Regions from separate parts of the Streptococcus dentapri genome, predicted to be linked through region 2. Evidence: predicted binding sites of a transcription regulator. Region 2 holds the regulator's gene; each other region holds the start of a gene.

Region 1 (7,982 bases), on a different contig from region 2:
TAGACATCACCATTGGTATCTTGGCGGTCAACCCATTTTTCTCCTTTTTCGGATATAGGATTATCTTTGCTAATATTACTATAAGATTCGGTATTGGTTAGAGAAGATTGTGGGAGTTCTAAGTTTTGTTTGATGGTCAAATCGTTTTGGAGCGATAAGGATCGCGCGCTGGAGTATGAGCCTAAGCGTTGCGCATAGGCACTATTGGCTTCTTGGTCAGAATGCACACCATTGGTGAAATAGTTCCAGTTTCCAACCCAGCCCAGTGACTTAATTGAATTATTAACAGTGTCAATATGATCGCTACCTGTGAAATTAGCACCATAATAATCAGATCCTTGGTCCAAGCGACTCACATCCTTATCAGGTACAAAGAGACCATTGTCATCAAGGTGCCCAACGATATAATAAGTTCCAGTTGTTTCACCACTGGAGGCATCCTTAGCTCCGAAGAACAGGACTTGTTTGGCTTGACCCGAAGGGGTGCTCATGGTTTCAATGACAGGACATTCAACGGGAGAGTTGCCTTCCCAGCTACGACCTTGAAAGAAGCTGCCACTCTCAATTTTCGATTTACCTTCTTGATCTGCTTTTGACCAAGAAAGACCATCCTTGGACTGGTAAACACCAATTTCTGATCCTTCAGCAACATACATCATCATTTTACCCTTCCAATAGAAAACGTTGGGATCGCGAAAATCAGAATGACGGCCAGCAACTGTATCCGAGTCATTAATATCTGCTACGGGTTTTCCATCATTTAAAACATGATTAAAGTTTTTTCCATCATCATCTGAGTAAGCAGCGTAAATATTTTGTTTCTGATCGGTTTTACGGATACCAGTAAAATAGGCTACTTTTGCACCTTGAGGAGCACCGGTAATGCTACCATCATTAGTGACAATGCTGCCGGTCCAAGCCGATGTCCAACCTTCTTGAGCATCGCCTCCCTTTGCGGCCAAGGCGCTGCTTTGTTCTGTGTAATGTACAAAATCGGAAGTTGTCGTATGATACCAATCCTGTCCTTGGTGGCCAAAAGGTTCGGTAGCCCCATCTGCCGAGTGTAAAAAATAAATATCGTAGTAGTGTTGGGCTTCGTTCCAGACAATGGTCTGAAGATCATTAGACCAGCCGTGACTAGTAGTTAGGTGTGCCTTCTGCGCATGCTCATCGGATGTTAGTGATTCTGCCAATGCATGATACTGTTGGCTTCCCATTCCTATACTGGTTCCTAATAAAAGTGTCGCTCCCAAACCGAGGGAGAGTACTTTGCATCTTTTTGTTACCATAAGAAGTCTCCTTTCAAGCGAGGCTAGAATAGTGGTCCAGCCTAATTTGATATGATTAGCAACTAATTGTTTGACGCAGTCCTTACCTACTCACTTCCTTATTTATAGCCTCATTATACTGATGTTTCAATACAGATTTTTATAATAATAATAGAAATTATTTAAAATATTATTACGATTAGAAAACAAATTTTGATTTTGTTAACTAATTTTAAAAAACTTTAATATCACTAAATTTTGATTTTTCAAATTACTCTTTGACATTTTATTGTAGTCTGAGAGTAACAAAAAGGGTTTTCTGAAAACATTTTTTTCGTTTACGCTCATTTGTTTAAAATTTTTGCTTATGTTAGAATGCTAAATAAAAAAGAAGGGGTGTACATTTTATGGTAGTACGTAAAAAAATGCGTAAGTCTAAGAAGCAATGGGTTATTGTTAGTGTAGCAACAGCAACGCTGGCTATAGGTATTCAAGGAGGGCGAGTAGCAGCTGAAACATTAGAATCAAAAGCAGGGGAAACAAATACAAGCTTGCAAGAAACAGGAACAAGCCAATCCTCAACCACAGATACAAGTTCAGATCAAACAACAGAGAATATCCAATCTTTTCCAAGTTCTGAAGCTGTTAGCAGTGAAACGGTAACAGCTTCATCTGATAATCAGACTGCTGCATCAGAACCGGCTGCAGAGCAGGCCAATGTGGAAGAACAATCAGAAGATAGTGATAAAGCAGATTTATCAGTTGCTGGAGAATCTTCAACAAAAGCGAATGCCAAAGCTGCTTTGGATCAAAACAGCGACGGTGATGTACCAACACTTGAGCATACTGATACCACTCCTTACAATCCCAAATCAGGTTTGACTGAGGAATCCTATCGTACAGCTCAGGCAGCAGGTTTGGATATTGCTAATTTGACAACAGACCAAAAAAACGCTTTGAATAGGTTACAGATGACTAGTGATGCTGAAACTGGTACACAAATGACCTACAAGCAGTTCCAAGAAATCGCAGATGTTCTAGTAGCTCAAGATCCTCGCTACGCTATTCCATACTTCAAGGCAGAGGCCGTTAAGAATATGCCAGCGGCGACCACGAGGGATGCTCAAACAGGTCAGGTAACAGATCTTGATGTTTGGGATTCTTGGCCGGTACAGGATGCCAAGACAGGTCAAGTCATCAATTGGAATGGTTATCAATTAGTTATTGCTATGATGGGTGAGCCTAATCATAATGACAACCATATCTATTTGCTCTACAATAAATACGGTGATAATGACCTCAGTCATTGGAAAAACGCCGGTTCTATCTTTGGCTATGGTCAAGATGCTATTACTCAGCAATGGTCCGGTTCTGCTTCAGTTAATAGTGATGGCAGTATCCAACTCTACTATACTAAGGTTGATACCAGTGACAACAACAGTAACAATCAAAAGCTAGCTTCTGCAACTCTGAACCTTTCTTTTGATGATGAAAATGTCTATCTTGACTCCGTTGAAAACGATCAAGTTCTAACTCCAAATGGTGGTGATGGCTACTATTATCAAAGTTATGCACAATGGCGTTCAACATACACTGGTGCTGATAATATTGCTATGCGTGACCCCCATATTGTTGAAGATGATAATGGTGAGCGTTACCTCATCTTCGAAGCAAGTACAGGAACACAAAATTATCAAGGTGAAGATCAAATTTATAACTGGTCTAACTACGGGGGCGATGCAGCTTACAATGTCAAGAGCCTTTTCAGAATCTTGAGTAATTCTGATATGCATGAGCGTGCTAGCATTTCCAATGCAGCTATCGGTATTCTGAAATTGACAGGCGATGAAAAAACGCCTCAAGTTGCCCAATACTATACACCACTGGTAAGTTCTCCAATGGTTAGTGATGAAATCGAACGTCCAGGCCTTGTTAAATTGGGTGATAAATATTATCTTTTTGCAGCCACTCGTCTCAATCACGGAAGTAATAACGATGCTTGGAACAAGGCCAACGATGTCGTTGGTGATAATGTTGTCATGTTGGGTTATGTTTCTGATAGCCTAACTGGTGGTTACAAGCCTTTGAATGGTCATGGTGCTGTATTGACAGCCTCTGTTCCATCTGATTGGCGGACGGCGACTTACTCATATTACGCTGTACCTATTGAAGGCTCTGACGATACCGTGTTGATTACTGCCTATATGACCAACCGTAATGAAGTTGCCGGTAAAGGTAATAATAGTACTTGGGCACCTAGTTTCCTCATGAAGATTATGCCTGATAATACAACCAGAGTGCTGGCTAAAATGACCCAACAAGGGGACTGGATCTGGGATGAAGGTAGTGAGAGTCAAGATATGGTGGGAACGCTGGAAACTGCTCATCTCCCAGGCGAAGATGACGGTTATATTGACTGGAATGTTATTGGTGGTTACGGTCTGAAACCACACGATCCTGCGCCAGATTCAAATAAGAATGATAGTCAAAATCCAGACAAAGATAAGGATGATACCAAAGGAACACCAGAATCTAATATTACAATCAATTATAATATTAACATCTCAGGCAGCGTCAATTTATCTGGACAAGGACTCAAGGATATCATTGCTCAGTTGTTATCTTATACGGCAAAGGTTAGCCAATCCAACAATATTTCAGTTCATGATAACACTGTTAATATTACAGTGAACTATAAGACCGATGATAAAACAAAAGAAAAAACAGCATTAGCTGTTGACAAAGAAGTCAAGAGTCAACCTAAAAAAGATCAGCCAAAAACTTCTGCCAACACTGGATTTTTAGCTGCGGGGCTTTCGTTAGCTTCAATAATGTTCGGTTATCTCAAATTAAAACGTGATTAAGCTAGTCTATTAGTTCTTAAACGCTTAGAAAGTGATCCTCTCTAGGCGTTTTTATATTAGCCTCGAATTTTATAGCATCAATGGATTGGTTAGAAATTTATTTTACTTTTATTATAATTGCTCTTTAAACCAATCAAATTAGCAAGGTTTTGATATAATGGAAAAAATGAATTTAGAAAGAGGGAAAGCTTCTCGAAGCTGATATATTATGGGAAAATTTCAAGTTATTTCACATCCACTGATTCAACACAAACTTTCAATCTTGCGCCGAGAGGATACCTCGACCAAGAATTTTCGTGAATTGGTCAATGAAATTGCCATGCTCATGGGCTATGAAGTGTCGCGTGATCTACCACTGGAAGATGTTGAAATCCAAACGCCAATTACTAAAACAGTACAAAAACAACTGGCCGGTAAAAAATTAGCTATTGTACCAATTCTGCGTGCGGGAATTGGGATGGTCGATGGCTTACTCAGTTTAGCTCCCGCTGCCAAGGTTGGTCATATCGGTATGTATCGTGATGAAGAGACCTTACAACCCGTAGAGTATTTGGTTAAGTTACCAGAAGACATTGACCAACGTCAAATTTTTCTCGTAGATCCTATGTTAGCAACAGGAGGTTCTGCTATTTTAGCTGTGGATTTGCTAAAAAAACGTGGGGCAGCAAATATCAAATTTGTCTCTTTAGTAGCAGCTCCTGAAGGTGTTAAAGCCTTGCAAGAAGCTCATCCAGATATTGATATTTACACAGCAGCTCTGGACGAAAAGCTCAATGAGAACGGCTATATTGTTCCAGGTCTTGGAGATGCGGGCGATCGCCTTTTTGGAACGAAATAGGCAGTAAAGATCAAGTAATAGTTGCAAAATCAGGCCCTCCCATCATTCTCAATCAATTTCTTGCGAGTAAGCAAGTTAATTATTTGACCTTTTTTGACCAAATGATATAATAGAGTTACGATTTAAAAATTAAAGGAGATTATTTATGATTCCAGTAGTTATTGAACAAACCAGCCGTGGTGAGCGTTCTTATGATATTTACTCGCGACTTTTAAAAGACCGTATTGTCATGTTGACGGGCCCGGTTGAAGATAATATGGCGAATTCTGTTATTGCTCAACTCTTATTCTTGGATGCTCAGGATAGCACCAAGGATATCTACCTTTATGTTAATACCCCAGGTGGTTCTGTATCAGCGGGATTGGCCATTGTCGATACCATGAATTTCATTAAATCAGATGTTCAAACTATCGTCATGGGGATGGCGGCTTCGATGGGTACTATCATTGCCTCTAGCGGAGCCAAAGGCAAACGCTTCATGTTGCCACACGCCGAATACATGATTCACCAACCAATGGGTGGTACTGGTGGCGGCACTCAGCAATCAGATATGGCGATTGCAGCGGAGCATCTCTTGAAGACGCGCGAAACCTTGGAACAAATCTTGGCCAAAAATTCAGGACAATCGCTTGAAACCATCCATATTGATGCAGAGCGTGATAATTGGATGTCTGCTCAAGAAACTTTGGACTACGGCTTTATTGATGAAATTATGGAAAATAATGAATTGAAGTAAAGATGATTGCTATCAACTAGTAATCTCAAATAAAAGGGATGGCTTATAGGAGTCACCCCTTTTATTTTTATATGTTATAATAGGAACATGTTAGAAATCAATCGGGATTTGCTTGCTATTGATGATCAAATTGATAGCTTGGTTCGTGCCATCTTAGATACATCGGAAGCTAGAACTTATCGGCAGGCCAAGAACGCTTTGCAGGCTGATCACGCTTTGCAGGCCGATATTGAAGTCTTTCTAAAACTTCAAACGGCCTATGAAGAGCAGCAGGCCTATGCTAAGTTTAGGCCTGACATTGCCCAGTTAAAGCGAAAGTTGCTTGCCCAAAAACGCCAAATTGATATGGCTTTGTCCATGCAAAATTTTAGGCAGGCAGAGGTTGCCTTACAGGAAGTTTTAGCTGATGTGGCGGTGAAAATTTCTCAAGCTATCTCACCGGATATTTTTGTGGATACAGGTCTACCGCTTGCTCCACACAGGCGTCGGCACGGACATGGTGCAGGTGAAAATATTCGAGAGAAAGGATAAGGCTATGTTTACTAAACAAGAGCGAACAGGAATTGCTGTCTATCTCTATTATAATCGGGATGCTAGGAAGTTAAACCGCTACGGTGATATGATCTACCATTCCAGACGCTTGCGTTATGTCTGTCTCTACGTTGACAAAGACAAGTTGAGCGATACAATAGACAATTTAAAAAAATTGAAGTTTGTTAAACGTTTCAGTGTTTCCCCCCTAGATGAGATTGACCAGGATTTTGTTGGGAGTTTATATCGTAAAGAAGTCTGAGGGCTTTTTTTGTGCATAGAAAAATCTTTGTATTTAGTCATAATTATTGATATTGTTGGGGGTTGGTCTAAAGCGTTTTCTGCGAGAATAGACAAGTCAGTCTCCTTGACAATTATCTGATAATTCTGTATTCTATAAAATAGATTTTTAAGAAACTATGACAAAGGAGAATAATCTGATGTACAAAAAGATTATTGCAACTGGGATGGTTCTACTAGCAGCCGTAACTTTAGTCGCTTGTGGAAAATCTCCTGATGTTACAAGCAATGCAACGGGAACTAAGATTGGTGATACCATCAAAATTGGTGTTGATATGGAATTAACAGGTCCAGTATCGGCCTATGGTTCCGCTGAAAATCAAGGCATTAAGTTAGCTGTCAAAGAAATCAACAAAGCCGGTGGTGTTGATGGTAAAAAGCTAGAATTGATCACTAAGGATAATAAATCGGATAATGCTGAGGCTTCAACCGCCGCCACCAATTTAGCTGTCCAAAGTCAGGTCAATGCCATTATTGGCCCTGCGACTTCTGGTGCTGTATCAGCGGCTTCTTTGAACGCTCAAAAAACAGGAGTCCCCCTTCTATCACCTAGTGGGACACAGGATGACCTGACAGTCGATGAAATCAATGGCAAAACCACTGTCAAACAATTTGTCTTTCGGACAACCTTTAAGGACAGCTACCAAGGACAAGTTCTTGCGCAGTATGCCTCAGAAAATATGAAAGCTAATAAGGTTGTTCTTTTTTATGATAATTCCAGTGACTATGCTAAAGGGATTGCTGAAGAATTTAAAAAGACCTATAAGGGCAACATTGTTTCGACTCAGACCTTCGCCGCTAATGATACAGATTTCCAATCGACCTTAACCAAGATCAAAAACCTTGATTATGATGCTATCATTATGCCAGGCTATTACACAGAAACTGGTTTAATTACTAAACAGGCGCGTGATATGGGAATTTCTGCTCCGATTCTTGGTCCTGATGGCTTTAGCGATAAAACCTTCATTGATTTGGCTGGTAAGAAAAATGCAAGCAATGTTTACTATGTATCTGGTTATTCTACTAATACTTCTTTGTCTGCTAAAGCTAACGATTTCATCAAGAACTTTAAGTCAGAGTATGGTAACGAGCCCAACCAGTTCTCAGCCCTATCATACGACTCTGTTTATATGATTGCTGCTGCAGCCAAAGGGGCTGATGATTCTGTTGAATTGGCTGCTAACCTCGCAAAACTTAAAAATTTTGATGGCGTGACTGGTAATATGACGATTGATAAACATCACAATCCGATTAAGTCTGCAGTTATGGTTAAATTGGACAATGGTGCTGAAACGTCTGCGGACACTGTTACTGTCAAAAAGTAGCAGTATAATCATGAGGTGTCATTGTTTTAAGGATTTATAAAACTAGAAAGTTTGGTATTTTATGTTTTTGGAACAACTCCCCCAACAACTAGTTAATGGTATCATCCTGGGAAGTAT
Region 2 (7,982 bases):
TATAGGCCACCAAAGCGACGCTGGCGACGGTTAAATTCTCTAATAGCCGCAACCAACTGCTCCTGGTTAAAGTCTGGCCATAGGACATCTGTAAAATAAAATTCACTGTAGGCTGCCTGCCAAGGCAGAAAATTACTGAGACGCAATTCCCCACTCGTCCTGATAATCAAATCTGGATCACGGTAAAGAAAGGGGAGTTTATTAGTCATGAGATGATTGGCAATCAGATCCTCAGTAATATTGTCAGGACTCAAATCAGCTTCTAAAACCTCTTGAGCAATTTCCTTAACAGCTGTGGTAATCTCTGCACGGCCACCATAATTAAGAGCAAAGTTCAAAACCAAACCAGAATTGTGTTTGGTTTTATCACAGGCCCGCTTCATCGCATCAAAAGTCTCCGCAGGCAATTCACTCGTATCGCCGATAACCTCAACACGAACATTATTTTTATCCAATTCTGGGACATATTTATCGAAAAACTCGACTGGCAAATTCATGATAAACTTAACCTCATCAGCAGGACGAGACCAGTTTTCGGTTGAAAAAGCATAAACGGTTAAAACCTTAACGCCCAGTTCAGAGGCTTTAATCGTTACCTTCTGCAGAGCATCCATTCCAGCCTTGTGTCCCATAACACGTGGTTGTAGATGTTTCTTAGCCCAGCGACCATTGCCGTCCATTATAATACCAATATGCTTGGGAATTGTTCCTAGGCTCAATGCCTGCTCTTTTTTTCTAAATTTAAACATAGTACTTCCTATTGCTATACTCTTTAATAGTCTACCATAAATCCAGCAACTTTGCACCTTTAGCCACCACTAAAGCCAAAGATAAAAAGCTAAGAAAAAAAGATAGAAAATCTTAACCCGCCTAAATATTTAAGTATTGGAAAAAGGCTGAATGTCCCAGCCCTTTTCCAATATTATTCCTCGATAGCCGACTCTGAAGATTCAGCTTCTTCAGCCTTGTCTTGAGCTGGCTCTGTTTCTTCAGTCGTCAAGCTGTCAACTGCTTTAGTTTCTGACGCCGGCGAAGAAAGGATATTCAAGATTGAGCGCTCTAAGTCAAACGTTAAATAAACGCCATCAGCATCCAAAGTGATACGATTATTATCATGATCCACTTCGTCAACAATCGCAATCAAACCTCCGATGGTCTCAACCTCTGCTCCTTTTACAAGGCTATTCATACGCTTGGTACGAGCAGCAGCCTGTTTCTTTTGAGCACGGGAATTCATAAAGAACATCCCTAAAAGGAATATAAGTAAAATAGCTATAGCTGGCATTCTTGTCCCTCCAATATGTCTTTAGCCATTACTATATCAAATTTTAGGAGGGGAGGCAAGAAAACTTTTACTTATCATTGGTGATTTCTTCTTTGAATGCCTACTATCAAAAAATCGCTCCAAGCTTAATGATTGTATCTCAATAAATTGAGCCATCGACCTTTTTAATTCACCAGCTATATTCATCTTAAGCTTTTATGCTATAATAAATACACTATGGATAAACTCATCAAAACAATTGCGAAGTCCGGTTCCTTCCGGGCTTATGTGTTGGATAGCACTCAAACTGTCCGAACATCTCAAGAAAAGCATCAAACCCTATCATCATCAACAGTGGCGCTCGGCCGAACTTTGATTGCCAACCAAATCTTAGCTGCCAATCAAAAAGGTAAGTCTAAAGTCACCCTTAAAATTATCGGTAATGGTTCTTTTGGTCATATTATTTCGGTTGCCGATACAGCTGGACACGTCAAGGGCTATATTCAAAACTCCGGAGTGGATATTAAAAAAACGGCCAGCGGTGAAGTCTTAGTTGGACCCTTCATGGGACAAGGGCAATTTGTGGCAATCATTGACTATGGAATTGGTCGCCCCTATACATCTACAACTCCTCTAGTCTCAGGCGAAATTGGAGAAGATTTTACTTATTTTTTAAGCGAAAGTGAGCAAATTCCTTGCGCTGTTGGCCTCAACGTCCTGCTTGATCAAGACGATAAGGTTAAGGTTGCCGGTGGTTTCATGCTACAGGCTCTACCAGAGGCTGACGAGACAGAGATTAGACGTTTTGAAAAACGCATACAAAACATGCCAGCAATCTCGACACTGCTGGAAGCTGAAAATCCTACCCAAGCTTTGATTGAAGCAATTTATGCTGAAGAGGCTTATAAGATATTATCTGAAGAAGAACTCAGCTTTGCCTGTGACTGCACACGTGAACGCTTCACAGAGGCTCTCAGAACCTTAGCCCTTGAAGAGCTTGAAGCCATGAAGGAAGAAGACCAGGGAGCTGAAATCATTTGCCAATTCTGTGGCAAAGCCTATACCTTTAATGAAAAAGATCTGGAGGAAATCATCAGTGACAAAGCTTAATTCATCATTCATGATTGGAAATATCGAAATCCCCCACCGCACTGTCCTAGCTCCCATGGCAGGTGTAACCAATTCTGCTTTTCGAACCATTGCCAAAGAATTCGGAGCCGGACTTGTCGTTATGGAAATGGTATCTGACAAGGGGATCCAGTACAATAACGAAAAAACCTTACACATGCTTCATATTGATGAAGGTGAGCATCCTGTTTCTATCCAGCTTTTCGGTAGCGATGGAAACAGTTTAGCACGTGCTGCCGAATTTATCCAGGAGAATACCAAAACGGATCTTGTTGATATCAATATGGGCTGCCCTGTGAATAAAGTCGTAAAGAATGAAGCTGGAGCTATGTGGCTAAAGGATCCTGAAAAAATTTATCAGGTTGTCAAAACAGTTAAATCCGTTCTTGAGATTCCTTTAACTGTAAAAATGCGGACAGGCTGGGCCGATAGCTCATTGGCCGTCGAGAATGCCTTAGCAGCTGAATCAGCCGGGGTGGCCGCCCTTGCTATGCACGGACGGACCCGCGAACAGATGTATACAGGTAGCTGTGATCATGAAACCTTGGCGCGTGTGGCTAAGGAAATCAAAAGCATTCCTTTCATTGGTAATGGTGATGTCAAGACTGTTCAAGACGCTAAGTTTATGATTGAAGAAGTGGGAACTGATGCGGTTATGATTGGTCGCGGAGCTCTTAATAATCCTTATCTTTTCACACAGATCAATCACTTCTTTGAGACAGGGAAGATCCTGCCTAATCTAACCTTTGATGAAAAATTGGCTGTTGCATTTGAGCATCTAACACGACTAGTCAATCTTAAGGGAGAGAGTATTGCGGTACGTGAATTCCGTGGCTTAGCCCCCTATTATCTACGCGGTACCTCTGGTGCGGCTAAAATTCGTGGAGCAGTCTCCCGAGCAGTTACTGTAGCTGAGGTTAAAGATATTTTTGATAGTGTCCCTAGTTAACAACGAATAAAGCCCCATCCAGGTAGATTTACCTAGATGGGGCTTTATTTTAAACTACTGTAAATTTGAGTCTGCCAGCAAGACTACCAATTTTGATAGTTTCACCTGCTGTTAATTCTCCTGATAGTAGTAATTCGGATAACTTATCTTCAACCTCGGTTTGGATCCTGCGACGCAACGGCCGCGCTCCCATCTCAGGATCGTAACCATTTTCGGCTAAATGCTTGAGAGCCGCTGGTTGTATTTTGAGCGTTATTCCCTTATCAGCCAATGTTTTTTCCAAAGGTTTAACCATCAATTTAACAACCCCACACATATTTTCAGGAGTTAAACTGTGGAAAACAATCTTCTCATCAATTCGATTGATAAATTCAGGTCTATAGGTCTTTTTGAGCTCTTCTAAAATACGTGACTGCATAGCGTCATAGTCTTGACTCAGGTCTTTGGCACCAAACCCAACCGTCTTATCATCACGTAGAGCCGTCGCTCCCACATTACTGGTCATAATGATTAGAGTATTAGAAAAATCTACCTTACGCCCACGACTATCAGTTAGCACCCCATCATCGAGTACCTGTAACAAGATATTAAAGATATCGGGATGGGCTTTTTCCACCTCATCAAAGAGCAGAACAGAGTAAGGCTTGTTACGGACTTTTTCGGTCAGTTCCCCACCCTCTTCGTAACCCACATAGCCTGGAGGAGCTCCATTGAGACGACTAGCCGCAAATTTTTCCATATATTCAGACATATCGAAGCGAATTAGAGCGGATTCATCATCAAAGAGCAGTTCAGCCAAAGCCTTGGCCAATTCCGTTTTGCCGACACCTGTCGGCCCCAAAAACATGAAGGAACCAATTGGACGTTTACCTGTACGAATACCAGATTGGTTGCGACGAATAGCTCGAGCTACCGCTGATACTGCATCGTCCTGACCAATAACACGCTTATGTAGTTCTTTTTCCAAATTGAGATAGCGCTGATTATCAGCCTGAGTCATCTTCTCTACTGGGATACCAGATAGCTTACTCAAGGTGTACATGATATTATCAGCCGTTACAGGTACGGGTTTTCTAACCTTAATGTGCGATTCTTTGGCAAGAAGAGGACCTACAGCTTTGATATTCCCTGCTAGCAAAGCTTCATCAGCTTCGCTCAAGTAGGCTGGCGCTGACTTTTTAACTGTATTTTGTACCATAGCACTAGCTTCATCTAATAAGTCAATCGCAGAGTCTGGCAATTTTTTACTGGTCAAATAGCGATGGGCTGCTTTGACTGCTGTAAGAGCAGCTTGGTCTGAAATACTAACATTATGGTAGTTCTCATAGCTGGATTTTAAGCCGAGTAAAATCTGATAGGCTTCATCAACCGTTGGCTCTTCAATCAGAACACGGGCAAAACGGCGAGAAAGGGCAGCATCTTTTTCAATATGCTTAGAATATTCTTCCTGAGTTGTTGCCCCAATCATGTGCAGAGTCCCACGAGAAAGGGCAGGTTTCAAGATATTGGCGGCATCTAAGGTGCTGTCAATACCACTGCCAGAGCCCATAATGGTATGAACCTCATCAACAAAGAGGATGATATGACCATCTACCTCGATATCATCAATAATCTGATTCATACGCTCTTCGAAATCCCCACGAAAACGAGTCCCCGCTACTACCGACATCATATCTAATTCCAAAATACGAAAATCAGCTAATTCATAAGGTACTTCTCCGTCGGCGATGCGCTGAGCTAGGCCGTAAGCTAGAGCAGTTTTACCAACACCAGCATCCCCCACCAGAACTGGATTATTCTTGGTTTTACGGCTGAGAATCTGCAAGATACGAGTCACCTCTTCCTCACGCCCCACAACCTTTTCCAACTTACCCTGAACAGCTAAGGCGGTCAAATCACGAGTGAAATCTTCGAGATCTCCTGCAGTAGGCTGTGGCTTCACCATATCAGTGAAATTACCAGCAGTTTTTTTATTGGGCTTGGCTAAGTCAAATATAGCTTTGACATCCTCCTTTGAAAAACCAGCATAGCGCTCCAAAACCTTGCGTAAATCTATGAGCCGCAACTTATCATCGCCTTCATCTTGAAAATGAAAACCAATTTGTTCTAAAATACGAGCTGCTAGATTATCTCTGATAAATAGAATAGCCATTAAGACATGCTCACTACCAATTTCCTGAGCTTTAACAGCTCCTGCAATACGCTCTGCATAGGCTAAGACTCGTGTCAAGCCCAAAGAATCAGGAAGTCGTCGCTCAACATTTACTGTTTTCAAAGGTTTGCGACGTATCACCAAGATAGCCGCATCTTCATACTCATCTAAATCATGTTGATCCGCAAAATCCGAAAAAGTGAGATGGGCTACGGTTTCATCAATATCCACCATTGCTAAAAGAACGTGCCAGGTCTCTAAAAACTGACTTTGAAAACGCGCCGCCTGATACTGAGCGCGGCTGAATATCTCCTGCATTTTAGGGGAATAATCAATCATTTGGATTTCCCTTTCTATCTAGTCGTTGAATTATTTTTCGCAACATTCGGGCACGGGTTCGGGTAGCATCTTCTCCTAGAACATCATCTGAGGCTGATGCTAGAATAATATTTCCCTCACGTTCACTGATAATTTCTTGTTCATAAAGTTGTTGAATTAAATCGTCGAAAACTTGTTCACTGATATTTTCTTCAATTGAGTTGGCCAAAGCTCCCAAAAGGTGATGCTTATCTGAGAAAGCAACCTTAGCGATGCGGATGTAGCCACCACCTCCACGCTTACTCTCAACTACATAACCCCGACTTTCAGTAAAACGGGTTTTAATAACATAGTTGATCTGACTAGGTACAACATCAAAAGAATGAGCTAAATGTGAGCGTTTTAGCTCAACTATTCCTGACTGAGCTAAAATGTTTTTGATGTATTCTTCAATACTGTCTGAAGTATTTTTTATGGGCATAGCACATCTTCCTATCTTTGACTAACTTTGACTATTATACCTTAAAAGGAGAATTTTGAAAAGTTTTAAGTGTTTTTATATCCTCAAGTCATGTAAAATTTAGGTAACAAAAAGAGTGAAATAGAAACCAAAAAATCGAAAATTTTTGGTTTCTTATCTCACTCTCTGTTCAAGAACTAGTTATTCAATGCAGCTGCCATTGTTGCAGCAACTTCATTTTCAAAATCATTAGATGCTTTTTCAATCCCTTCACCAACTTCAAAGCGAGCAAAAGCAACAACCTTGGCATTCACTGATTCCAAATAAGCTTCAACTGTCTTGCTATCGTCCATGATATAGACTTGTGCAAGCAAGGTGTAATCTTGGTCTACCTTTGTGTTGTCAAGCATGAAGCGATCCATTTTGCCAGGGATGATCTTATCCCAGATCTTTTCTGGCTTACCTTCGGCTTTTAATTCAGCCTTGATATCTTCTTGCGCTTGAGCGATGACTGCATCTGTCAGCTGACTCTTAGAACCATATTGCAAGAGAGGTAGAGCTGGCTTGTTAACCATAGCACGGCTCTCGTTATCTTGTTCAATTTTGTGGTTCAATTGCGCCAATTCATCTTTAACGAATTGTTCATCTAATTCAGAGTAGGATAGAACTTTAGGATTCATAGCCGCGATGTGCATAGAGATTTGTTTAGCCAATGTCTCATCTCCACCCTCAATGACTGTAATAACACCGATACGACCACCATTGTGCTGATAAGCCCCAAATACTTGATCATCTGTCTTTTCAAGAACTTGGAAACGGCGGAAGGAAATTTTTTCCCCAATTGTGGCTGTTGCATTAACATAAGCTGCTTCAAGTGTTTCACCAGAAGGCATTGTCAAAGCAAGCGCTTCTTCATTGTTAGCAGGCTTACCCTCAGCAACAACCTTAGCTGTTTCATTTACCAAGTCGACAAATTGAGCATTTTTAGCAACAAAGTCTGTCTCTGCGTTTACTTCAACCACAGCAGCAAGATTTCCTGCTACATAAACTCCTGTCAAACCTTCGGCAGCGACACGGTCAGCCTTCTTAGCAGCCTTAGCCATACCTTTTTCGCGAAGCAATTCAACAGCTTTATCAATATCTCCATCAGTTTCCACCAATGCTTTCTTAGCGTCCATAACGCCAGCACCAGATTTTTCACGCAATTCTTTTACAAGCTTAGCTGTAATTTCTGCCATTTTTATTCTCCTTTAACTTAAAATAATGGGACTCTCGACACAGAAACCTGCATCAGAGCAAAAATAAACTTTAGCAACAAAATAAGAGAGCGAGCAGGAAGGCTCTGCCCTCTTTAAATGTAAGATGACTTAAATCTTAGTTGTTATCGCCTTCGACAACTTCAACAATTTCTTCAATAGATTCAGTTGAATTTTCGCTAGCTGCTAATTCTTCTTCAATTGAATTATCTTCACCTTGTTTCCCTTCGATGATAGCATCAGCCAATTTGGAAGTGATTAATTTAACAGCGCGGATAGCATCATCGTTTGCTGGGATAATAACATCAATATCATCTGGATCTGTATTAGTATCAACCATAGCTACAACTGGAATACCCAATTTTTTAGCTTCTTTAACAGCGATTTGTTCTTTATGAGGGTCAACAACGTACATTACATCTGGGATGCGAGGCATATCTTCGATACCACCCAAG
Region 3 (7,982 bases), on a different contig from region 2:
GACGCGTTCAATGAAAGCATAACGCTGATTGATGACGATGGATTCAGAGTCCTCTGTAAAGACCTCCTCTGTAATCTTAATAATCTCATCAATTTCTTTTTCTTGAAAAGAAGACAGGTTTACCTCTTCTTGTACCAAACGATCGCGTTCAAAGAGCTTAATGGCATAAAAGCGGCTAGAGTCAGCTGGTACAGTTTGCCCCAAAACATCAATAATTTGAGCAAGGGCTGCTTCAAACTTGGCATCATAAGTAGGATATTGAATCTGATCAACACTAGCTTTGGTTGTTTGGCTGGCTTTCTTCACAGCCTTATCAACACCGGTATTTTTCAAAGCACTAGTGGCAAGAACTGGAACTCCTAGCTGATAGGCAAGCTTTTCACTGCTGATTGCTTTCCCTCGACGCTTAAGAATATCACTCATATTCAAAGCAAGAGTCACAGGAATCCCTGTTTCAATCAATTGCGTCGTTAGATAGAGATTGCGCTCCAGATTTGTTGCATCAACAACATTCAAAATAGCATCACTCTGATTACTCAACAAATAATCACGCGCTATCTTTTCCTCAGGACTATAAGGAGACAGAGAATAAATCCCTGGCAAATCCTGAACGCTCACACCTTTAAGCTTTTTTACCTGACCGCTCTTACGTTCAACCGTAACGCCGGGCCAGTTTCCTACATATTGATTGGTACCAGTTAGGAGATTAAACAAACTGGTTTTTCCACTGTTGGGATTTCCAATAAGGGCTATTTCAGTCATTTTGCTTCCTTTCTAGTCATCCATTTTAACAACACTAATCATCTGGGCTTCCGATTTTCTCAAAGTCAGCTCATAACCACGTAGACAAATCTCAATCGGATCACCTAAAGGAGCTACTTTTCTTAGGTAGATTTTGGTATGCCGTGTCAGCCCCATATCCATCAAACGACGCTTGGTTTCATTCATGGCATAAATATTCTCAATGTAGGCTGCTTCTCCTACCTCTAGCTCAGACAAGGGAAGAGCCCGCACCTGATCTTCTTCTCCACTTTCACGAACATCAATATTAGCCAAAATAGAAGCATCCAGCGCGAGCCGATTCGATTTTAAGAGAATGATAGCGCTCATTTTTGTCTTGGAAATGACCTCAAGATGACTTCCAATTTTCACTCCTAGATTTGAAAGATGTCGCACACTATCTGCTGGTAAATTGATACTAGCAATTTGATAAGGAATATTGGTTTTGGCTTCTTGTAAAATCAATATGCAATCTCCTTTTAATCGATGTTACTAAGAATCTCTTGCCCTCATTATAGCACACAAATGGCCTGAATTTTAGGGATTTTAAAAGATTGGAATCATTCCAAAAAATAGTTATTTGGGCATGAAAAAAGCCAAGTTGTTTTGGCTTCTTATATCTATATTTATATCTCCTTGATAACTGAATTAGAATGATTCTTTGACTTATCTCTATAATAAAGATGATCTTGTGCTTTTAGCAAGTTGATAACTATAATATTGTGCAAACTATTAATAATGCTTATTTCTTTTACAGATCTATTAACTGACAAATAGACAATCTGGCCTATTAGGCTCAAAATAATAAGAGTATTAATATAGTCATATTTTTTCCTTTTTCTCTAAAGCAATCCATAAGTAAAATGTAAAAAAGAAGAGCAGACCAAACCCAAAAAATCGAAAATTTTTGGCTTCTTGTCCCACTCTCTTCATCTATCTAATTAATTCATAAATGCTATAAATTTTTATAGCACTTTTCCTAAGAAATCTTTAGTCCGTTCTTCCTTGGTCTCTTCAAAGACCTGTTTAGGGCTACCTTCTTCAACGATGACACCACCATCCATAAAGATGACGCGATCAGCTACTTCACGAGCGAAGCCCATTTCATGCGTTACAATAACCATGGTCATCCCTGACTTGGCTAAGTCTTGAATAACAGCCAAAACTTCTCCAACCATCTCAGGGTCAAGAGCTGACGTAGGTTCGTCAAACAAGAGAACATCCGGATCCATAGCCAAACCACGAGCAATGGCGATACGCTGTTGCTGACCACCTGAAAGACTAGTTGGATTAGTCTTAGCCTTGTCTTTCAAGCCCACTTTTTCTAGGAGCGAATAGGCCTTTTTCTCAGCCTGAGCTTTTGACATCCCCTTGACCTTGATGGGAGATAAGGTAATATTCTCTAAAACAGTCATATTAGGAAAAAGATTGAATTGTTGGAAAACCATCCCCATCTTTTCGCGCATTTTGAAAATATCATTTTTCTTATCTGTGATATCAACACCTTCAAAACTGATGGTCCCCTTAGTGGGAACTTCCAGCAAATTCATAGCGCGCAGGAAGGTCGATTTACCAGATCCTGAAGGACCGATGATGGCAACGACTTCTCCTTTTTGAATATCTAAATCAATTCCTTTGAGAACTTCATTTTTACCAAAATATTTATGCAGATTTTTAATACTAATCATTGTATCTGTCATTATTTTTGTCCTTTCCCAAGATGATTCTCAAGTAGCTTTTGACCACCGGTTAAAATAGTCGTCAACATGAGGTAGTAGAACGCTGCGAACAAGAGTGGTTCTAATGGAATATAAGTTGTTGTCAAGACCGTTTGGGCACCGTTCCAGAGTTCCATAATTCCAATTGTTTGAAGCAGAGAACTATCCTTGATGATTGTAATAAATTCATTACCCAGAGCTGGTAAAATATTTTTGAAAGCTTGTGGAAGAACAACATAACGCATGGTCTTAAAAGGTTTGATTCCTAAAGAATAAGCGGCTTCTGTCTGTCCCTTGGGAACAGCTTCAATTCCTGCGCGAACAATTTCGGAAATATAAGCACCACTATTCAAAGATAGAATAATAACTCCTGGAAGCAAACGAGAAAAGTCTAAATCAACAGTCCCAAAACCGATGACTGGCGCATCAGTAAAATCCATCCATAAAAAGGCAATCATAATCTGAACCACCATAGGTGTTCCTCGGAAGATCCATACGTACAGTCTAACCAACCAATCTAAAACCTTGATATTAGAACGTTTTGCTAGGGCTACCAGAATTCCCAAAATTGTCCCAAAAAAGACCACACAGAGTGAAATCATGATAGTAACAATAACACCATAGTTAAAGTAACCCCAATATTTAGGTAAAAATGAAAAATCCACTAGTTTTCTCCTTAAAATAATTCTTGTTTATTATAGCAAAAAATGCATAATAATACAAATCCAATTTATAATAAAAGATTCCACTGTCATAGACAAAACTAATTAGTTAAAAACGCTTACTGAGCTAAACCATATAAATAAACGCCGAGCTAAGCAATAGCTCGGCGTCTTTATTAGTAAAGAAGATCGTAAATTTCCATAGCAATCAAATCAATACTGTCAAAAGTGTAGGTTTCACGAGATTGAACATCACGCAAGGTAAACACTGGACCATTTTCAGGATCGTTAGCAAACGAAACTTCAGCGACAACAACTCCATCACGCTCAAAATTGCGTTTTAAATTGCCTTCGTCTGTTGTCATTAACTCAAGACGGTTAATGATTCTCACCAAATGTGACTCCATGTTAGTTTCTCCTATAATGTTTTAATCATCCTTATTTTATCATAAAGTAAGAAAATGGTATAGATGAAAGCCATAAATTGCTCTATTTTCTAAATTATTCCTCTTGGAAGGAATTGTACATAATGGCCTTGATAGAATGCATACGGTTCTCTGCTTCCTGAAAAATGATTGAACTGTATTTTTGGAAGACTTCATCTGTTATCTCCAATTCGCTATAACCGTATTTCTCATAAATGTCTTTACCAATTTCGGTATTCAAATCATGAAAAGCTGGAAGACAGTGCATAACAATCACATCAGGATTGCCGGTTAAACTAATCAGATTTTGATTGATCTGATAAGGTAGGAGTAAATCTATGCGCTCTTTAAAGTCAACTCCTTCTCCCATAGACACCCAGACATCTGTATAGATCATGTTGACCCCTTTAACGCCTGCAATATCATCGGTAATGGTTAAACTAGCACCAGTATTATGCTGATGAGCTAGATCAACAATATCTTTCTGGGGCTGCAGACTTTTTGGTGCAATGATGGTGCAGTTTACCCCAAGTATGGCCGAAGTTACTAAGAGCGAATTGGCCATATTATTACGACCGTCACCAATATAGGCAATACTAAGATCATCCAGACTACCAAATACCTCGGTCAAGGTAAGAAAATCAGCAATCATCTGAGTAGGATGCCAAGTATCCGTCAAACCGTTCCAAACCGGAACCCCTGAGTATTTGCTCAGAATTTCCACATCTTCCTGTTTAAAACCGCGGTACTCAATACCATCAAACATGCTACCTAAAACCTTGGCTGTATCTACTATTGATTCTTTTTTACCCAGCTGTATTTCCCCCGCCCCAAGATAGGTGACATTCATCCCCAGATCTTGGCCAGCCACAGTAAAGGCAGAGCGAGTACGAGTTGACGTTTTTTCAAAAATTAGGGCAATATTCTTTCCTTCTAAATATTTATGAGCTACCTTATCCTTTTTTAATTGCTTGAACTTAGCTGATAAAGCAAGCAAATTCAACAAGTCCTTCTTCGTAAAATCTATCTCTTTTAAAAATGATTTGACCATAAATTTCCTCTGTTTCCTGTATTTTTATACAGTTATTCTATAATATTTTATCAAATTGTCAAGAATAATCTGTATTTTATTCAAAAAAACACTTCTATTAGCACTCTCTTCTTCTTTCTGCTAAAATGTCAATCTTTTTACTTGATTTCTATAGTATGAGTGTTATAATAACATCATAGACTTTGACCTTTATTGACTATAGGTCAATAAGTCAAGATTGGAGGTTTTCCTATGTTATGTCAAAATTGTAAGCTAAATGATGCAAGCATACATCTCTATACAAATGTCAATGGGCAGCAAAAACAAATTGATCTCTGCCAAAATTGCTATCAAATTATGAAAGCAGATCCTGAAAATTTGCTCAATAATACTCAAACCAATCAATCAATGGACTCATTTTTTGATGATTTCTTTGGTGATTTGAATAATTTCCGAGCCTTTAATCAAGATCTCCCAAACTCCCCCCAAACACAAGCCGGCCACAACGGTGGAGATATGGGTAATAATGGTGGCGGTAACAATCGTCGTCGCAATCCCGAACAACAAGCTCCACAGCAGCCACAAGGCCTCTTAGAGGAGTTCGGTATCAATATCACCGATATTGCCCGCCGTGGGGATATCGACCCTGTTATCGGTCGCGATCAAGAAATCGTTCGAGTCATTGAAATCCTGAACCGTAGAACCAAAAACAATCCTGTCCTCATCGGTGAGCCTGGTGTTGGTAAAACAGCTGTTGTTGAAGGTCTAGCCCAAAAGATTGTTGACGGCAATGTTCCACAAAAATTGCAGGACAAGCAAGTCATTCGTCTGGATGTCGTCAGCTTGGTTCAAGGTACAGGTATCCGTGGCCAGTTTGAAGAACGCATGCAAAAATTGATGGAAGAAATTCGTCAACGTCAAGATGTTATTCTCTTTATTGATGAAATCCATGAAATCGTCGGTGCCGGTGGTACAACAGATGGCAGCATGGATGCAGGTAACATTTTAAAACCAGCCCTCGCTCGTGGCGAACTACAATTAGTCGGTGCTACTACGCTCAATGAATACCGCATCATTGAAAAAGATGCCGCCTTAGAACGTCGGATGCAACCGGTTAAGGTTGATGAGCCTTCTGTTGAAGAAACAATCACTATTTTACATGGTATTCAACCTAAATATCAGGACTACCACCATGTTAAATATACTGATGAAGCTATTGAAGCCGCTGCAATTCTTTCCAACCGTTACATTCAAGATCGATTCTTGCCTGACAAGGCCATCGATCTACTAGACGAAGCTGGTTCTCGGATGAATCTGACCTTAAATTTTGTGGATCCTAAAGAGATTGATAAGCGGCTGATTGAAGCTGAAAATCTCAAAGCTCAGGCAACACGAGAAGAAGACTTTGAAAAAGCTGCTTATTTCCGCGATCAAATTGCTAAATTTAAGGAAATGCAGTCCCAGCAACTGACCGAACAAGAAATTCCTATAATTACCGAAAAAAATATTGAAGCCATCGTAGAAGAAAAAACCAATATTCCAGTCGGTGATTTGAAAGAAAAGGAGCAATCACAACTGATCCATCTGGCCGATGACCTCAAGGCTCATGTCATCGGCCAAGATGCAGCCGTTGATAAGATTGCCAAGGCCATTCGCCGTAACCGTGTTGGCCTCGGTGCACCTAACCGGCCAATCGGTAGCTTCCTCTTTGTTGGTCCTACCGGTGTCGGTAAAACGGAACTTTCCAAACAGTTAGCTATCGAGCTCTTTGGTTCAGCCGATAACATGATTCGCTTTGACATGTCTGAATACATGGAAAAGCACGCGGTTGCTAAGCTAGTTGGTGCCCCTCCAGGATATGTCGGCTATGAAGAAGCCGGTCAGTTGACCGAGCAGGTTCGCCGTAATCCATATTCGCTCATCCTCTTGGATGAAGTTGAAAAAGCCCATCCAGATGTTATGCACATGTTCTTGCAGGTTCTTGATGATGGTCGCTTGACTGATGGGCAGGGGCGTACTGTCAGCTTCAAAGATACCATTATCATTATGACCTCAAATGCTGGTACCGGCAAGGCAGAAGCATCAGTTGGTTTCGGGGCAGTCCGTGAAGGTCGTACCAACTCTGTTCTTGGTGAGCTAAGTAATTTCTTCAGCCCAGAATTTATGAACCGCTTCGACGGTATTATCGAATTCCAAGCACTTAGCAAAGAAAATCTGCTCAACATTGTAAAACTTATGCTAGACGATGTTAATCAACGTCTAGCAACCAACGGACTTCACTTAGATGTCACAGATAAGGTAAAAGAAAAACTGGTTGACCTTGGTTATGATCCTAAGATGGGAGCTCGTCCTCTGCGACGGACCATTCAAGAATATATCGAAGATGCCATCACAGACTTCTATCTGGATAATCCAAATGAAAAAAATTTCAAAGCCGTTATGACTTCAAATGGGCATATCACCATCAAGACAGCCAAAAAATCGGAAGTTCTTCCCAAAGAAGAAACTTCCCTAGCGGAATAATGATAATAGGGCTAGGCAGGTGCCTATCCCTATTTATTATTGCTTCTTTCTTAAAATTAGTATCAAGATCTTGAAAGTTTGGTATAATAGAGGACAAGAAAGACAAAATTGAGGACATATTATGACACATCCGACATTCGGTGTAAAAATTAATAGCAAAGACTATGTCAGCCGTTATGGCGTTTATGCAGTTATTCCTAATCAAGATCAAACCCAAATCATTTTAGTTCAGGCTCCCAATGGAGCTTGGTTTCTGCCCGGTGGAGAAATTGAAGCTGGCGAGAATCATATGGAGGCTCTCACGCGCGAACTCCTTGAAGAACTCGGTTTCACAGCCCAAGTTGGAGTATTTTATGGGCAGGCTGATGAATACTTCTACTCCAGCCATCGTGATACCTATTTCTATAATCCTGCCTATATCTATGAAGTGACCAGCTATACTGAGGTAGACCAACCATTGGAAGATTTTAATAATCTGGCCTGGTTTTCTGTCGATCAAGCTATTGTTAAATTAAAGCGTGATAGTCACAAGTGGGGTATTGAGGAATGGAAAAAATCTCATAAAAAACGATAAGCGCTCGTTATTTTCACAAGAATCGTGCTATAATGTTAATATGCAAACCTGATAAGGAGGTTTTTCATGAGACTTATAAATACAACAAGCAGCCATCCCGGTCTTGTCCGCAACCAACTGCGCAATACTGATGCTAAGTTGGTAGAAGTCTATTCGGCTGGGAATAGTGATGTTATTTTTTCAAAAGCACCTGGTCATTATGAACTCTTGATTACTAATCGTCATCGTGCGATTAAAGATGAAGAAATCGAAACAATCCGTGAATTCTTT

The links. Region 2 encodes CtsR, which represses protease genes until heat stress. Its sites were predicted from a motif close to TTGGTCAAAAAAGGTCAAANA; they were not measured.
Region 1: the regulator CtsR is predicted to act here: its motif matches at 5,051-5,071, upstream of ACFOSE_RS03190 (ATP-dependent Clp protease proteolytic subunit).
Region 3: the regulator CtsR is predicted to act here: its motif matches at 4,816-4,836, upstream of ACFOSE_RS07805 (ATP-dependent Clp protease ATP-binding subunit).

The regions. Positions count from the first base shown of each region.
Region 1 covers NZ_JBHSAC010000028.1:637-8,618, forward strand. The annotation lists gene ACFOSE_RS03175 (GH32 C-terminal domain-containing protein) at 1-1,289, opposite strand, end outside; gene ACFOSE_RS03180 (glycoside hydrolase family 68 protein) at 1,676-4,132, shown strand; gene upp (uracil phosphoribosyltransferase) at 4,341-4,970, shown strand; gene ACFOSE_RS03190 (ATP-dependent Clp protease proteolytic subunit) at 5,116-5,706, shown strand; gene ACFOSE_RS03195 (YlbF family regulator) at 5,794-6,237, shown strand; gene ACFOSE_RS03200 (DUF2129 domain-containing protein) at 6,242-6,499, shown strand; gene ACFOSE_RS03205 (ABC transporter substrate-binding protein) at 6,678-7,865, shown strand; gene ACFOSE_RS03210 (branched-chain amino acid ABC transporter permease) at 7,927-7,982, shown strand, end outside.
Region 2 covers NZ_JBHSAC010000074.1:17,205-25,186, reverse strand. The annotation lists gene ACFOSE_RS08780 (isoprenyl transferase) at 1-749, opposite strand, end outside; gene ACFOSE_RS08775 (preprotein translocase subunit YajC) at 923-1,237, opposite strand; gene hslO (Hsp33 family molecular chaperone HslO) at 1,502-2,374, shown strand; gene dusB (tRNA dihydrouridine synthase DusB) at 2,361-3,341, shown strand; gene ACFOSE_RS08760 (ATP-dependent Clp protease ATP-binding subunit) at 3,391-5,832, opposite strand; gene ACFOSE_RS08755 (CtsR family transcriptional regulator) at 5,825-6,292, opposite strand; gene tsf (translation elongation factor Ts) at 6,469-7,509, opposite strand; gene rpsB (30S ribosomal protein S2) at 7,646-7,982, opposite strand, start outside.
Region 3 covers NZ_JBHSAC010000065.1:208-8,189, reverse strand. The annotation lists gene feoB (ferrous iron transport protein B) at 1-762, opposite strand, end outside; gene ACFOSE_RS07830 (ferrous iron transport protein A) at 775-1,245, opposite strand; gene ACFOSE_RS07825 (amino acid ABC transporter ATP-binding protein) at 1,746-2,480, opposite strand; gene ACFOSE_RS07820 (amino acid ABC transporter permease) at 2,480-3,163, opposite strand; gene ACFOSE_RS07815 (DUF1797 family protein) at 3,337-3,567, opposite strand; gene argF (ornithine carbamoyltransferase) at 3,662-4,636, opposite strand; gene ACFOSE_RS07805 (ATP-dependent Clp protease ATP-binding subunit) at 4,868-7,138, shown strand; gene ACFOSE_RS07800 (NUDIX hydrolase) at 7,260-7,712, shown strand; gene ACFOSE_RS07795 (DUF1827 family protein) at 7,779-7,982, shown strand, end outside.